DNA from 3 places in the Alteromonas sp. BZK5 genome. Region 3 is predicted to be linked to each of the others. Evidence: predicted binding sites of a transcription regulator. Region 3 holds the regulator's gene; each other region holds the start of a gene.
The links. The regulator LexA, encoded in region 3, represses DNA repair genes until DNA is damaged. The targets are predictions, from matches to a motif close to TACTGTATNNNNATACAGTA.

Region 1 (5,384 bases), on a different contig from region 3:
CTTTCAATAGCAATGGTACTTAGCATTACGCACGCTCCTGTGCTTTTGTGGCCTCATCGCCTCGCGTTTTTATGTGGTTTGTACTTGGGTTTAATTCACTCATGCTGCAGTGGCGGTCGAAATAACTCTCCATGGCTTTATCGTGACTAACAAAAATCATGGTGCTTTCACCTGCAACGTCTTTTAGCAGCGACATAAAACTATCTCTGGCATCGGTATCTAGGGCAGAGGTAGGTTCATCGACAATTAATAATTGTGGGTCGTTAATCAGTGCTCTGGCAATGGCAACGCGCTGCTGCTGACCAATACTCAATGCGTCAGCTTTCGCATGCAGCACGTGAGAAGGCAGCTGTAGCTTGTCCAGTAAATGACGAAGCTTTGCGTCTGATGCTGTCTTGCTGACGTTTGTACTTGCAAAATACACCGCCGCATTAATGTTCTGTGCCACAGAAAGGTAGGGAATAAGATTAAATTGTTGAAAAACAACGCCGATATTGCGTGCTCTAAACTTGTCCCGCTGTCGGTTCGATAATGCGGAGAAAGGCTGCGCTAATAAGGCGATGTCGCCCTGAGTTGGAGTTAATGTTCCGCACAGCAAATTGAGCAATGTGCTCTTTCCGCTACCCGAAGGCCCTGAGAGAAAAACGTGCTCACCTTGCGAAACTTGCCACGCTTTAATGTCAATGATGGGGGGGCTTTCTTTGGTGTACGAAAACTGTAAATTGCTAACTTCAATCGCTTTGTTGCGCTCTTCAGTCACTGCACTGCGGCCTTCAACTACTGCATTGCGCTGGGAGTGAGTGCTATTGTTTTTATTGATGGTATTCACGCTAAGCCCGACCTGTATTTACGTCTTATGTTCACATTAGCAAAAGCGACACGTCTGTTCACCCAGTTAAAAACCAGAGAAAACACATTGCCGCGTTGAGGTAATGTTATCAAATAACATTTTTTCGTATAGCTATGCTATCAGATCTCATCAGCCTAAAGCGGCAATTGCTCTTATTAATTGCTCATCATAACGACGCAAAAGAAAGGCGCGCCTAAATTATCAGCCGTTAGCTTGTAGCTTTACCACTTCTGCGCTTTCATCTTCTAATACGCTTTCTGCGGTAGCGCCTTTGAAAATCTTACTGATTTTATCTTTGTTTTTAGACAGCATAATGGTGAGTTCTTCCACTACGCTATCGTCTAGCTTAATGCCCTTCGCATAAATGTAGTCAGCAAGGTTATCCGCTGCATCGAGCATTTTGTCATACTGATCGGCTTCTTTTTTGTCGGTAGTTACCAATTTTTCTACCCCTTTGTGCGTAACAACATACTGTGTGGTAATGGCCATGGTAGGTCCCCTGTTTATTAAAGACACAAAAACTGTACAGCATTTTACTGTATAAATAAACAGTATTTTGATTAAATGTCTGAGAGTAGTGTTTGGGGAAAGGGCAAATGATTGTTCTAAAGGTGATTAATGCTTGTGCAATTAGTAACTGCTGCGTATAATGCGCGCCCTTACAGCCATCCCAATTCGTTCCTTGTCTCCATACAGTCGGCTGTACTGTCGAGGCTACAACCGTAAGGAGCTATAATGCGTCATTACGAAATCGTATTTATGGTTCACCCTGATCAGAGTGAACAAGTACCTGGTATGATCGAGCGTTATACCACAATCCTAAAGCAAGACGGTGGTCAGATTCATCGTTTAGAAGATTGGGGCCGTCGTCAACTGGCTTACCCAATTGAAAAGCTGCACAAAGCCCACTACGTACTAATCAATGCTGAAGCGTCTGCAGAAGCTGTTGATGAATTGGAAAATGCTTTCCGTTTCAACGACGTGATCCTACGTAACATGGTTATGCGCACTAAGACTGCTGTGACTGAGCCTTCTCCAATGATGAAAGAAGAGCCTCGTCGTGAGCGTCGTGACGATTCTGCTCCTCGCCAAGATCGCGCGGAAAAGAAAACTGAAACCACTGAAGACAACGCTTAAGGAGATCACCCATGGCTCGTTTTTTCAGACGTCGTAAGTTCTGCCGTTTCACTGCAGAAGGTGTGACTGAGATTGATTACAAAGATATCGCTACTCTTAAGAACTACATCACTGAGAGCGGTAAAATTGTCCCTAGCCGTATTACTGGTACAAGCGCAAAATATCAGCGTCAGCTGTCTTCTGCGATCAAGCGCGCACGTTTCCTTGCGTTGCTTCCGTACACTGATTCACACAAGTAATTTGGCGAATATAAGGGTTAGCTAAGATGAATATCATCCTACTAGATAAAATCGCCAACCTTGGCGGCCTGGGCGACCAAGTGACTGTTAAGTCTGGTTACGCTCGTAACTTCCTTTTCCCACAGGGTAAAGCGGTTCCTGCAACTAAAGACAACGTTGAAAAGTTCGAAGCACGTCGTGCTGAACTTGAAGCGAAAATTGCTGAGCAACTAGCTGCTGCTAACGCACGCGCTGAAAAAGTTGCTGAGCTTGCTGAAGTTACAATCGCAGCTCCTGCTGGTGACGAAGGTAAACTTTTTGGCTCTGTTGGTACTCGTGACATCGCTGATGCAATCACTGCAGCTGGCGTTGAAGTACAAAAAGCAGAAGTTAAACTACCTACTGGTACTCTTCGTGAAACTGGTGAGTATGACATCGACTTACAACTTCACTCTGACGTTATCACTTCAATCAAAGTGATCATCATTGCTGAAGCGTAATCGCTGACGTATTTGAAAAAAGCCGCTCCTAGAGCGGCTTTTTTTTGCTCTAAATTTTTGTTCGATACTTAAAGAACAATACCAATCCGCATAGATGATTGCCCACCCAGAAGGTGCTGGTAAGTTTCCTAGCAAAGCGTGGGAATGTAGGAATGGCCGTTGCTTTTCAAATTCCCAGAGTGAAGCTTGCCAGACCTTCCCGAAGGGCGAGTTTAAAATATCCCTACCCTCACTCCACGTCGCGACGCCTAATTAACGATGGGTGTAAGCAAATATGTCCAGCGCCGACAAATGGCGTATTTTTGAGGTCCACTCATCTGCGATAAATAACGTTTTTTAAACGGTATTTAAACAAAATGTTAATAATCGCTGAAATTCTTAGTGTCATGGCTTTAAACTTTTTCTGTCATTCCTGCGACCTATAGTAAACCAAACAATAAAAAGCATAAGTGCCATATTATGGACATCACTAAGCAAGCAATAAAAAACGCGACTGGGGTAGGTATCGGAATAACGCTACTGGTATTTTTAGGGCTATATAGCCTGTTTAATTTACCTGTACAGCTGTTTCCTGACATTGAAAGACCGAATATTAACATCCAGACCTCTTGGCGCGCTGCGTCGCCTCAAGAAATCGAATCTGAGATCATTGAGCCTCAAGAGGAAGTGCTGCAAGGGATCCCTGGCCTTGAGTCGATGAATGCATGGGCAAACCAAGGTAATGCGTGGATTAATCTAGAGTTTGGTTTAGATACGGACATGCAGAAAACGCTCATTGAAGTGATTAGCCGCATGAATCGCGTACCGCCACTACCTCGCGATGCCTTGTCCCCTAATATTATGCTTGCTGGAAGTGGGGGAGACGCCCCCGCTTTGACCTACTTTTTTCTTCAGCGCCTTCCGGGCAATCCAAACGAAATTAATACCTATGTAACCTTTTTTACCGATGTCATTAAACCTCAGCTTGAATCCATCCCGGGCGTTGCAAGGGCGCGTATGGAAAGCGGGGTTGGCGGCGTTGAGGAGTTTCAAATTGTTTTCGACCCGTTTAAAGCGGCGCAGTTAGGCATTGACCTAACGGCAGTTGCCAACGAGTTGGGGCGTGCGAATGATATTTCAGGCGGCTTTGTCGATGTGGGCAGAAGACGCTATACCCTGCGTTTTGAAGGTCGCTACGAGCCTACGCAAATGGGTGAAATGATCCTTGAATGGCGAGACGGCAGCCCTATCACGCTAAATGACATTGCCGAAATTAAAATCACCCGCGCTGACGGTGCAAACTACAGTGTGCAAAACGGCAATCCGGCTATATCTATTCGCGTAGACAGACAAAACAACGCCAATGTTTTAGCTACCTTAGAAGCCGTAAAAGCAAAAGTTGCACAAATAAACGAACAGGACTTGGCCCCTGAACAGTTAGTAATGGCGCAAAGCTTCGATGCCTCAGTGTTTATCTATAGAGCGGTGCAGCTAGTTACCAGCAATTTATTTATAGGCGTGCTGCTTGCCATTGCCGTGCTTTGGCTCTTTATGCGCCAGCTGCGGGCAACGCTCATTGTGGCATTGGCCATTCCTATCTCACTACTTAGCACTTTTGTGGTGCTTCAACTTACCGGTCGCTCGCTCAATATCATTTCACTGGCAGGACTCGCCTTCGCGGTAGGTATGGTGCTAGATGCCGCTATTGTCGTGCTGGAAAACATTGTAAGAACGCGCAAGAGCGCCGAAGCCGAAATCGAAAATAAAGACCCACATTCACAAACGCACATGGAGGATTGTGCCCATCGGGGAACGAAAGGAGTGTTTGGTGCCCTCATGGCGTCAACAGCCACCACCGTTGCTATTTTTATTCCCGTCATGTTTTTGGAAGATGTTGAAGGGCAATTGTTTGCTGACCTCGCTCTTACCATTGCCATTGCAGTGTGTATGTCGCTAGTGGTTGCGGTAACGGTATTGCCTGTTGTTGCCGCTCGATATCTTAATGGCAACATGCCAGCTGATAGCTTACAGCGGGTATGGGCTAAGATAACCCGCGCTATTATGTCGCTATCAAGTACGCCGCTTCGCCGCCTTGTATTAGTCATAACACTCATGGGCGTGCCTATAACAGGTAGTGTTCTGCTTATGCCTTCCATGGACTATTTGCCACCCGTAAAACGCGATGCCGTTGACGCCTTCTTAAGTTTGCCTGCAGGTGCTAGTGAAAACTTTATTAGCGAAGAAGTGATGCCAATTATCGTTGAGCGACTGCAGCCCTATATGGACGGAGAAAAGCAGCCAGCGCTGAAAAACTACTACATTATCACATGGCCAAATGGCGGAAATTTGGGTGTGCGCGCTAAAGATCAGTCTAAGGTCAAAGAGTTAGAAGCCATTGTTCGCGATGAAATTTTAAAGGATTTGCCGGATACACAGACCTTTTCACAACAAGGCAATTTGTTCGGCGGCTTTGGAAACGGTCGCTCAATCGACATTCATCTTCAAGGTACCGATCAGGCCATGCTCGGCATCGCTGCGCAAGCAGGTTTAGACAAATTGAGAGAAGTTTTTCCTAACGCGAATGCGCGTTCGAATCCACCTCTAGAGCAAGCCGAACCAGAGCTTCGCTTCTACCCTAATGACAGCCGAATGATGGAAGTCGGGTTAAATCGCGGCAGTATGGGGAACCTGGTACGTGCC
Region 2 (5,384 bases), on a different contig from region 3:
CCGCATGGATCAGCAGTTTTCTTCTACTAGCGAGTCAATTGCTCTGTCAGCGGTTTACGCTGCGAACCACTTGCCAAGTGTTAAAGCGATTGTAGGTTTAACTGAAAGTGGAACTACACCAACGTTAATGTCTCGCATTACTACATCTCTGCCAATTATTGCGATGTCTCGTCACGAATCAACGCTTAACACAATGGCGCTTTGCCGCGGCGTTAAGCCGGTTTTCTTTGACTCTTCAAACAGTGAACCTGGCAAATTGAAGTACGATGTCATTGCATCACTTAAAGAAAAAGGATTAGTTAAAAGCGGCGACAGTATCATCCTGACTTACGGCGATGAAATGGAAAAAGTGGGCGCGACCAATACCCTTAAAATCGTAGAAGTCGAATAGCGACGAATACACTATTAAAGCGAAGCAAATGCTTCGCTTTTTTTTGCCTGTAATTTACTAAAGCAGTGGTAAGCTGACGCTTATAATAAGAACACTCATCTAAGTCAGTATCAAAATTACAAAAAACATATCCAACAAAACAACGAGAATTCGTTAACACTCCTCGGGACAACAACGACAAAAATAAGGATAGACATGCAGCTAGTTTTCAATCGCTACACACGTTTTTCAGCAATTATAACGCTCTTGGCACTTTTCACTCATAGCGTATGGGCAAATACACAGCACGTACACACCATGAAGCGTGTAGAAGTAGCTTCACAGAACGCTCCGTTACAGCCAATAATGATTCAAGGCCCCATGCCCATTGAAGCCGAATACTTTGCTGCGCTTTTGGATAACACTACAACAGAGTATTCAGGTAATGCGGTATTCTATAAAGGGACACTAGACGGGTATCCCATTGTGGTAGCTAAAACCGGTAAGGGTTTAGAAAATACAGCGGCCGCCACCGCTAATGGCATAGAGAGATACCACCCTCGCCTTATCATCAATCAGGGAACATCAGGTGGCCACGATCCTTCCTTAAAAGTTGGTGATATTGTTCTTGGCGAACGCAGTATTAATGCATCCAACTTTAAAACGCCCAAGCTAGCTCAAGGAGAAGGTTCTCATCCGTTTAATTGGCTACCGATGGATCTTATGGCGTCAGAAGGCAGCGCGGGAGAAGGAAGTAGCGCTAAAGACGCAGAAAAGTTGCGTTTTTATTTAGGAGACAAACAGCTCATCAACCTAGCTCTATCGCTATCCAAGCAGTACAAACGCGGGAACGTCGTTAAAGGAACGATTGGCAGTGGTAACTTTTGGAATAATGAGTTAGATCGAATAGCATGGCTCCATAAGAATATGGGAACGAGTGTGGAAGAAATGGAAACCGCTTCTGCAGCGCAGATTGCACATGCCTACCACGTTCCCTTTTTAGGTATTCGCGTATTATCGAACAACATTACCAACCATGGTGAATATGACCCAACCACGGCCAAAAATTGTCAGGCCTTTGTTGAAAAAGTGGTAAGAGCTTATATTTCTGCGCTGTCGGAATAAATTTGGAAAACACTCAAACGAAAAACGCGCCCTACATTGTAAGAATGTAAGGCGCGTTTTCATGTATAGCCTTTGTATTAGATTGCTTGAGCGGTATAAGTTTCCGCATCTTGACTAACATCATTCGCGTATTGAGTAAGATGGTGATTTAGAATATTTTCGGCGCGCTCAACAAACTCATCACGCTTAAATTTCCAACCTCTTAAATCGGCTTGCTTAGCCTGTGCAATGTAGTGCTCTAAACGCGTTTTTCTCAATAGATGCGCCTTTTTCGACAAATCAAATTCTACCAATGAGAAGTTGCGCTGTACTTTTTGAATATCCATATGAACGGGGCGCTGTTCGTCATCAGCTGATGCCTGGCTTACGGATAGCTTTCCTTGCCCAATTACACCGACTATAACAATGATTGCTGATACCACTAAGCCTGAATAAACCCACTTTAAAAAGTTCATGCCCCACTCCTTGAACGATTTTGCACTTGTATCGATAAGCTCGCTACAATCCACTTAATTAAAACTATTTATCACCAACGTATTGAGTCATTCGACTTTTTAAGTTTCTAGCTTTCACGTTGCAGCAGATGTTTTCTGCCTGACAATACAAACTTTCGTCTATTCAATACATCTAGTAATTCACTCATATCTACTTAACCATATGCACCTTCCGCACCATATAGTTAATCTTTATTTTTCAGCAGCTTAGAACAACCCAAAACTTATACTAAAGTTGTATAAGGTACTTTCTACACACAGCAAGATAAAATTTTCCTTTCAAATTTAATAAACTCACTCCCCTCAATACTGTACACTTATACAGTATTGAGATATACCACAACAAGCAAAGTACTGGTATGGAATCTTGTTTTTTTTCAGACCGTCTACCACGTACATTTGCCTAGAGAAAGTGACCATTTGCGATGCATGACAAACTCATTCAAAAACTCGAAATTCTTTCAGATGCCGCTAAGTATGACGCTTCTTGCGCAAGTGGCTCCGCCGGTAAACGAAAAGCAGGTAAAACTGACAAAAAAGGAATAGGTTCGCTCACAGGAGGGTCAGGGATATGTCACAGCTTTACCCCTGATGGTCGATGCGTATCATTACTTAAGATCCTAATGACCAACTATTGCATATACGATTGCCATTACTGCATCAATAGGGTGTCTAGCAACGTTCAACGAGCGCGTTTTACCGTTAAAGAAACGGTTGATTTAACGCTTAATTTTTATAAGCGTAACTACATTGAGGGATTATTTTTAAGTTCCGGTATTGTCGGCTCTCCTGACCTGACTATGGAGAGCATGGTACGCATCGCGAAGTCTCTTCGCATTGATCACGGATTTAAAGGATACATTCATCTTAAGACCATTCCGAATGCATCTCCTGAACTACAGGCTGAAGCTGGCTTATATGCCGATAGGCTAAGTATAAACATCGAAATGCCGACACAAAATTCGTTGAACAAATACGCCCCGGAAAAAGACCTTGCTGAAATTCACGGTTCAATGAATACATTGAAAGACAAAATAAATGAACACAAAGTAGATAAAACCTACTCGGGTAAACGCCCACCTCGCTTTGCTCCTGGCGGACAGTCCACTCAGATGATCATAGGAGCCGATGACTCAAATGATAAAGTTATCCTTGGCACGAGTGTCAAACTGTATGGTCAACAAAAATTGCGGCGCGTTTATTATTCTGCATTTTCGCCCATCCCAGATGCGTCTGAAGTCTTGCCTCTTAAACCGGCGCCACTTATCCGTGAACACCGACTTTATCAGGCCGATTGGCTCCTGCGCTTTTATGGATTTGGTTTAGATGAAATCGTACACAACGACATGCTAGATATGGAGCACGACCCCAAGCTTGCGTGGGCGCTACGCAATCGCCACATATTTCCCATCGATTTAAACAAAGCTGACAAGCTACTTTTATTGCGAGTTCCTGGACTGGGAGCACGCACAGTACAAAAAATTCTGGCTATTCGACGTTACACAAAGCTTAGCTGGTTCGATCTCACAAAAATGCGTTTGCCCTTACAAAAATTAAAACCGTTCATTACTGTTAGTGATTATTCCCCCGCTATCCATTTGCTCGATAGCAGTAACTTTGAACAGCAATTTAAACAACCAAAACAGTTTGAATTGTTCAGCGCTTAATCTAATTGGTACCACAATGAAAAAAGTAACAATTTCATCAGTGCCCGGATACGACGAATGGCGAAAAGCATCGAGAGAATGTCTAGCCCAACACATACCTCCCGAGAACGTTACATGGCAAACTTCGCAATCTAACCAAGACGACTTGTTTGCCGTGGCCGATTCGGCCAACGCTATTGGTGAAAGCCAAACGAATTACAGAATTCCTAAAACAGTTTTAACGCTGTTGAAGTATGCGTTATGCCACCAAGCCCCCGATCGTTTCGCTTTATGTTACCGCGTTTTATGGCGAGTAGTTTTCGAAAACAGAAACCTTATTCACTTAAAAACTGACGAAGATGTGTTGCGTCTCAACATGCTGGCTAAAGCAGTAAAACGCGATGCATATAAGATAAGTGCTTTTTTGAGATTTCGAGAAGTCGTACTTGACGGACAAGAGCATTTTATTGCGTGGTATGAACCAGAACACTTCAGCTTGGAAATGAAGCTCGATTTTTTTCAGACGCGTTTTAAAAATATGTGTTGGTCAATACTTACCCCTTATCGAGCTGCGCATTGGAATACTAAAACACTTGTTTTGGAAGATAATCCTGACCCTAGTATCATTCCAAATGATGACAGAATTGAAAAATACTGGCTTACGTATTATGCAAATATATTTAATCCTGCCCGCGTAAAAACAAAGGCAATGTTAAGTTCAATGCCAAAAAAATACTGGAAGAATATGCCTGAGACGTCGCTTATTAACGATATGATACGCCACTCGGATGCTAGAGCACGTAAGATGATACTAAATGGAAAAAAGGTGGAGAATGGTGAATGAGTCCTCCTGACAAATATTAGCAGCTGTGCTTCCCTTGTTTTTTGCGATTTGGAAAGCTCTGTAAAACGTGACCAGAAAAAAAGGGGCCGAGGCCCCTTTTTTGTGTAAAGCAACAATGATATTAGTTCATCGAAGTTTCAGTAACTACACGAAGGTTGCTTTCAACATCTTTTACGTCAGATGCATTCTTGGCAATTTCCACAGCTAGATCACGCTCAGCATCAGAATCAACGTCGCCAGTCAGTGTTACTACACCGTTTTCTACGTCAACATCGATGTCGAAACCTGAGATATCGGTATCCATGAGAAGACGGGTTTTGATTACTGTGGCGATTTTGGCGTCAGTTAACTCGCTTGTGCCTTCGTCAACAGTATCTTCCATGTCATCTGACATGTCGCCTTCCATATCTTTGTCAGAGACAACCGTTAGCTTGTTGTCTACAGACGTTACACCGTCAATATTCGCTACTAGCTCTTCCGCTAGCTTTTTATCAACAGAGTTCTCAACCTTACCAGTAAGAACGACATTACCGTTTTTAACGTCAGTGTTAATGTCGAATGAATCAAGGTTACCATTGAACAACAGCGTTGCTTCTGCTTTGCCATCAATCCATGCGTCTTTGGCACCTTTCTCCCATTTATTACTTGTGCTGTCTGTGTCCATGTCACCTGCATATGCAGCTGTAGTCAAAGTTGTAGCAACAATCATAGAAATAAGTGAACGTTTCATAACATTTCTCCTTTGTCGAAACTCGTAGATAGTCATGCCAATTCCTTGCCAACAAAATAAGACATTGTTTTATATGATAAATATTAATATCCAGGGCTAGTTAAGTAAGTTTTGTTTTGCAAACTTTGCCTTTGTTTGAGAACTTTTTACTTAATTTTGTTAATGCCCAAAACTC
Region 3 (5,384 bases):
CACCAGAAATGCCATTTAGCTAAGGTTGTGTCATACATTTTTCCCGTCCATTTAGGCAACCAGTAATACACCGCTGCCATGATGGAAAAGACCGCGCCAGTTACCAGTACATAGTGGAAATGGGCTACAACGAAGTAAGTGTCGTGATATTGGAAGTCCACGGGCGTGATCGCCAACATTAGCCCTGACAACCCACCAATGGTGAACAGCACAATAAAGGCAATAGCGAACATCATTGGCATTTCGAAGCTCAGTGAGCCGCGCCACATGGTTGCTACCCAGTTAAACACTTTAACGCCAGTGGGCACCGAGATAAGCATGGTGGCAAACATGAAGAACATTTCCATGTACACCGGCATGCCCGTGGTGAACATATGGTGAGCCCATACAACAAAAGAGAGCAGCGCAATCGACGCCGTGGCGTAAACCATAGACGCGTATCCAAACAGCTGCTTTCGAGAGAAGGTAGGAACAATTTGCGAGATAATGCCGAAAGCGGGCAAGATCATAATGTACACTTCAGGGTGCCCGAAGAACCAGAAAATATGCTGGAACATAACCGGGTCGCCGCCACCAGCAGCATCAAAAAAGCTCGTGCCAAAGAACTTATCAGTTAACACCATGGTAACCGCACCGGCGAGCACTGGCATTACCGCAATCAGCAAGAATGCCGTGATAAGCCACGTCCATACAAACAGCGGCATTTTCATCCAAGTCATGCCTGGCGCACGCATATTAAAGATGGTCACAATCACGTTAATCGCACCCATAATGGATGAAATACCCATGATGTGAACAGAGAACACAAACAACGCTGTCGAATCGCCACTGTAAGTCGTTGAAAGGGGCGCGTAGAAAGTCCATCCAAAAGCAGGGCCACCGCCTTCCATAAAGAGCGAGCTCAATAGAATGAGAAAGGCACCTGGTAAAATCCAGAAGCTCCAGTTATTCATGCGCGGTAACGCCATGTCAGGGGCGCCGATCATCATGGGAATAAGCCAGTTTGCGAGCCCAGTAAAGGCTGGCATTACTGCACCAAATACCATGATAAGCCCGTGTACCGTAGTCATTTGGTTAAAGAAGTTTGGCTCTACAATTTGTAGACCGGGTTGGAATAGTTCAGCGCGGATCACCATGGCCATCGCACCACCAACTAAAAACATAATAAAGGCAAACCACAGGTACAGTGTGCCTATGTCTTTATGGTTAGTGGTAAACAACCAACGCGTTATCCCTTTAGGAATATGATCGTGGTGTTCATGGTCATCATGTAGGTGACCGTCATCAGGCGCAGAGGTATCTGGCGAAATAACTTCAGTTGCTTTGCTCATTGTCTGCTCCTAGTTTCCGTTTGCCACTGCGTTGACATCTTTGGCTTGAACCATATCGCCAGTTTTATTGCCCCAGGCATTTCGCTCGTAAGTGACTACGGCGGCAATTTCCTTAAGACTTAGCATTTTTCCAAACGCTTGCATGGCTGTTCCTGACTTTCCATGCAGCACGATGTCAATGTGACCCTGCTGATCTTCTAGTGCCATCTTGCTGCCTTTTAATGCCGGGAACACGCCAGGTAAACCTTCACCATTTGGCATATGGCAAGCAGCGCACGTTGCGTTGTATACTCGCTCGCCCTCTTTCATCAGTTCATCCATAGACATATTCATAGAAAGTAGACGCTGTTCTTCTTCTTTTGCTTTACGAACAATCTCTTCTTGTTCGCCCATCCACTTTTCAAACTCGGCGGGTTCTTTAGCAATTACCACAACCGGCATATAGCCATGGTCTTTACCACAAAGCTCTGCGCACTGTCCGCGATAAATACCCGGCTCATTCACCTTGGCCCAAGACTCGTTAATAAAGCCGGGGTTGGCATCTTTTTTCACGGCAAAGTCAGGAACCCACCAAGAGTGGATAACGTCGTCAGAAGTAATAAGAAAGCGTACTTTTTTCCCAGTAGGAATAACCAGAGGGCGGTCAACTTCCAGCAGGTAGTTATCTGTTTTCTGAAATTTGTTTTCTATTTGCTCGCGCTGAGTGGCGAGTAAAGAATAAAACTCTACATCGCTATCCATGTACTTGTAATGCCATTTCCATTGAGAGCCTGTTACTAACACCGTCATGTCAGGCTCAGACGTGTCTTCCATAGCAATTAGAGTATTCGCTGCGGGTACCGCCATGAAAATAAGAATAAGGAAAGGAATAACGGTCCAAGCAATTTCGACCTTCACGTTTTCGTGAAAATTAGCTGGCTTGGCACCACGGGACTTTCTATGTAGATACATTGAGGCGAACATCACGCCAAAAACTACAACCGCGATACCTACACAAATGAAGAACATCAACATATGGAGGTCGTATACCTGCCCACTGATGTCGGTAGCACCGCGTCTCAAATTAAGCGAAGAGGCTTCTTCGCTTGCTTCTTGCGCAAAAAGCAAAGGGGAAAAAAGCAAAATTGGTATACTAGAACACCATTTTGCGAAAACGGTCGTTAGTTGTTTCACTCAGCACCTCCGTAATGGCGTGGTCAAAGACGCTGATTAATTTGCGCGATGCCCTACCAAATGGTTTGCGAACGATTGACCCATAACCTCAACTTGCAAAACAAATTTAGAGCCATTGTTATTATTTTGTTAATCTCTGTATAAGAATTGCGCAATAATGTCGTGCCGTCTAGTCTTTTCTATTAAAAATTTAACGAAGTGGTTAATTTTTAATCATTAACTAAAATGGTCGCGGGGGATTTCACGTGCAAAAAGAGAAAGCCATTGCTGTGGGACGCCCTTGGAATCAAACAGGCATTTTGAACACGGGGTTAAAGTAAATGCTCGACTAACTAGTTAAGAAATCAATAAGTAATCGATGACTCAATGTCGATTTCAAACAAAATTCACAATAAAAAATGGAAAATACTTGAAGCATTCATAGAAAGAATAACCTGAGTAATGATAAAAATAAGCGCGCAGAAAACCAACAGGTTTGCTGGGCAGGATAAAACCTAAGTTGGCAGATTGAAGAAAAAAACAGGAACAAAAGACATAAAAAAAGCGGCTAACGCGCCGCTTTTATACAAACAAGCTAAAATACTACATCCAGTCAGCGTTTCTGATCACACCCACCGCAATGCCTTCTATCGCAAAATGTTCAGTCGCCAAATCAACTTTTATTGGTGCAAATTCATCATTCTCAGCATGAAGCAATACTTCACGCCCGCGTTTCTCTAGACGCTTTACGGTGACGTCTTCATCTACACGCGCCACAACCACCTGACCGTTGTGTACATCAGTGGTGCGATGAACAGCGAGAAGATCACCGTCTAAAATACCAATGTCTTTCATGCTCATACCGTTAACGCGTAGCAAAAAGTCGGCATGGGGTTGAAACAGTGCAGGATCGACTTTGTAGTGCGATTCAACATGCTCTTGCGCCAAGATCGGCTCACCGGCTGCAACACGCCCAATTAACGGTAGGCCTTCTTCTTCTTGTGCGTCGTTATCAAGAGGGATATTGAGCTTAATGCCACGAGACGTACCAGGCAAAATTTCAATCACGCCTTTACGCGCCAATGCTTTCAAATGTTCCTCTGCTGCATTAGCAGAACGAAAGCCAAGCTGACGGGCTATTTCCGCACGAGTAGGCGGCATTCCCGTTTCTAACATGGTTGTTTTAATAAGTTCTAAAACTTCGGTTTGTCGAGCTGTGAGTGGGCGCATAAAAGACCTGTCTGTTCATACAGTTCCTGTAAGTATATACACCTAAAACTAAATAACAAGCACTTGCCGCGTCTTTTGCGATCTGCAATAGCCTACGACAAGTGCTTTCCTCTTATTTTACGAGAAGAGCCATGTTCGGGTTACTAATTTGTAACTCCAGCTCCCCATCACTATTTTGACGTGTGCGCATGCCTTCAACATTATCGAGCCCAAGTCCAGGGCTTTGCCACACCACATTGCCTTTATTATCAACCTCAACCACGCGATATGCGATGCTGTCATAATAATTGTACGAATAGTCATTCTCGTTAGGCTGGTAGATAGCGAGAATCGACTGATTAGACGACGTCGTTGGAACAGCCGCTATATACTGAGGGTAGAATGACGGTGCTATAGCGTCTTTGAGTTCTAATGCATCGCTCGCCACGTCATAAACATTGATGGTGTTGTAGTTTCTATTTAAACACGCAAATTCAAGTTCGCTATCACTATCAAAATTTACCGTGAGCAATTGGTCACAATTGGTTTCCAATTCATTCAATCCAACAAATTCACCATCCTGCATTTTATAGAGCTTGAGCGAACTATAGCCCCCAACAGCAAAATAATGCACACCGTCTTTTTCAGAGGCAGCAAGCGCATTAATTGAAAAATCGTTAATGATTGAGTCGATAAGCACTTGATTCTCGATATCAAACGCTTTAAGTCGATTGTTCTCAATAATAACTGCATCGGCGTAACTATCGTTATTTACGTCAATGGCTTCAATAAACGAAATTTCACTATTCTGATTATTGTTCAGTGTCCACTGAATAGCGTTATCAGTAAGTCTCACGACATTAAACGACGAACTATAATCCAGTGCCCCTATTAGTAACTCACCCACACCGTCATTGTTGTAGTCTGTAACGACCGGTTTGCTATAGTTATAGACATCTTCGCCAACCTCAGCACTTATCGCAAAGTTATCCTCTTTATCTACCGATAAAATCTGAATAGATGATTCGTAACTACTTGTATCGCTAACAAAGACGGCTCTTTCATCATTATCGCCATAAGGTGCCCAACCCGCGGCATGATATCTACTCGCGCGCGGCGCACCTTTTATATCTGACAAGGCATATTCACCGTTGGCATCTTGTTGCGCTACTAAAATTTGATTCTCACCAGTCCAAATAATGTCGTCCACATTGTCATTGTCTAAATCGTCAATGAGAAGTGACATGCCACTGTAAGTGTTGTGGTTTAGAGCCCACTGCTCAGAGATTTGTCCCGCTTCTAATGCAAAACCTCTAACTTGTCCCCACTGACACTCGGAGACAACCACTATTCCTTCTGTAGCTGGGCTTTCTTTACTATAGGCGATATCACAAATGTCACCATGTTCCGCCGTTGCCAAACTGCTTTTCGATACTGCTGAGTAGATTGAGATATCATTCCAACTATCGGCACCGATGATTTCATCTACACCATCGTTATTCATATCACCCAGCACAACAAATGCGTCGCTGAACCCGCTACCGTATAGCCATTGGTTGGCACCGCTTTCGATATCAAATACATAACCATTGTTCGTTACCATTTCTATCGATGCGTCATCATCTACGTTACCAAAAGCAAGGTTATTGACGCCGTCAATATCGTACTGTTGCAACTGCTCACCTGTGCGAA

Region 1: a site for LexA is predicted at 1,385-1,404, ahead of BIZ39_RS04045 (YebG family protein). Genes of this name have one in related genera too.
Region 2: a site for LexA is predicted at 2,297-2,316, ahead of BIZ39_RS02835 (putative DNA modification/repair radical SAM protein). Genes of this name have one in related genera too.

Annotation. Positions count from the first base shown of each region.
Region 1 is NZ_JACSOE010000008.1:46,241-51,624, reverse strand. It holds gene BIZ39_RS04055 (ABC transporter permease) at 1-26, opposite strand, end outside; gene BIZ39_RS04050 (ABC transporter ATP-binding protein) at 26-829, opposite strand; gene BIZ39_RS04045 (YebG family protein) at 1,052-1,339, opposite strand; gene rpsF (30S ribosomal protein S6) at 1,586-1,987, shown strand; gene rpsR (30S ribosomal protein S18) at 1,999-2,226, shown strand; gene rplI (50S ribosomal protein L9) at 2,253-2,705, shown strand; gene BIZ39_RS04025 (efflux RND transporter permease subunit) at 3,165-5,384, shown strand, end outside.
Region 2 is NZ_JACSOE010000005.1:75,881-81,264, reverse strand. It holds partial or broken gene pyk (pyruvate kinase) at 1-391, shown strand, start outside; gene BIZ39_RS02845 (5'-methylthioadenosine/S-adenosylhomocysteine nucleosidase) at 587-1,495, shown strand; gene BIZ39_RS02840 (hypothetical protein) at 1,573-1,950, opposite strand; gene BIZ39_RS02835 (putative DNA modification/repair radical SAM protein) at 2,415-3,656, shown strand; gene BIZ39_RS02830 (TIGR03915 family putative DNA repair protein) at 3,673-4,479, shown strand; gene BIZ39_RS02825 (BON domain-containing protein) at 4,601-5,209, opposite strand.
Region 3 is NZ_JACSOE010000004.1:89,583-94,966, forward strand. It holds gene ctaD (cytochrome c oxidase subunit I) at 1-1,331, opposite strand, end outside; gene coxB (cytochrome c oxidase subunit II) at 1,341-2,504, opposite strand; gene lexA (transcriptional repressor LexA) at 3,087-3,713, opposite strand; gene BIZ39_RS02450 (hypothetical protein) at 3,826-5,384, opposite strand, start outside.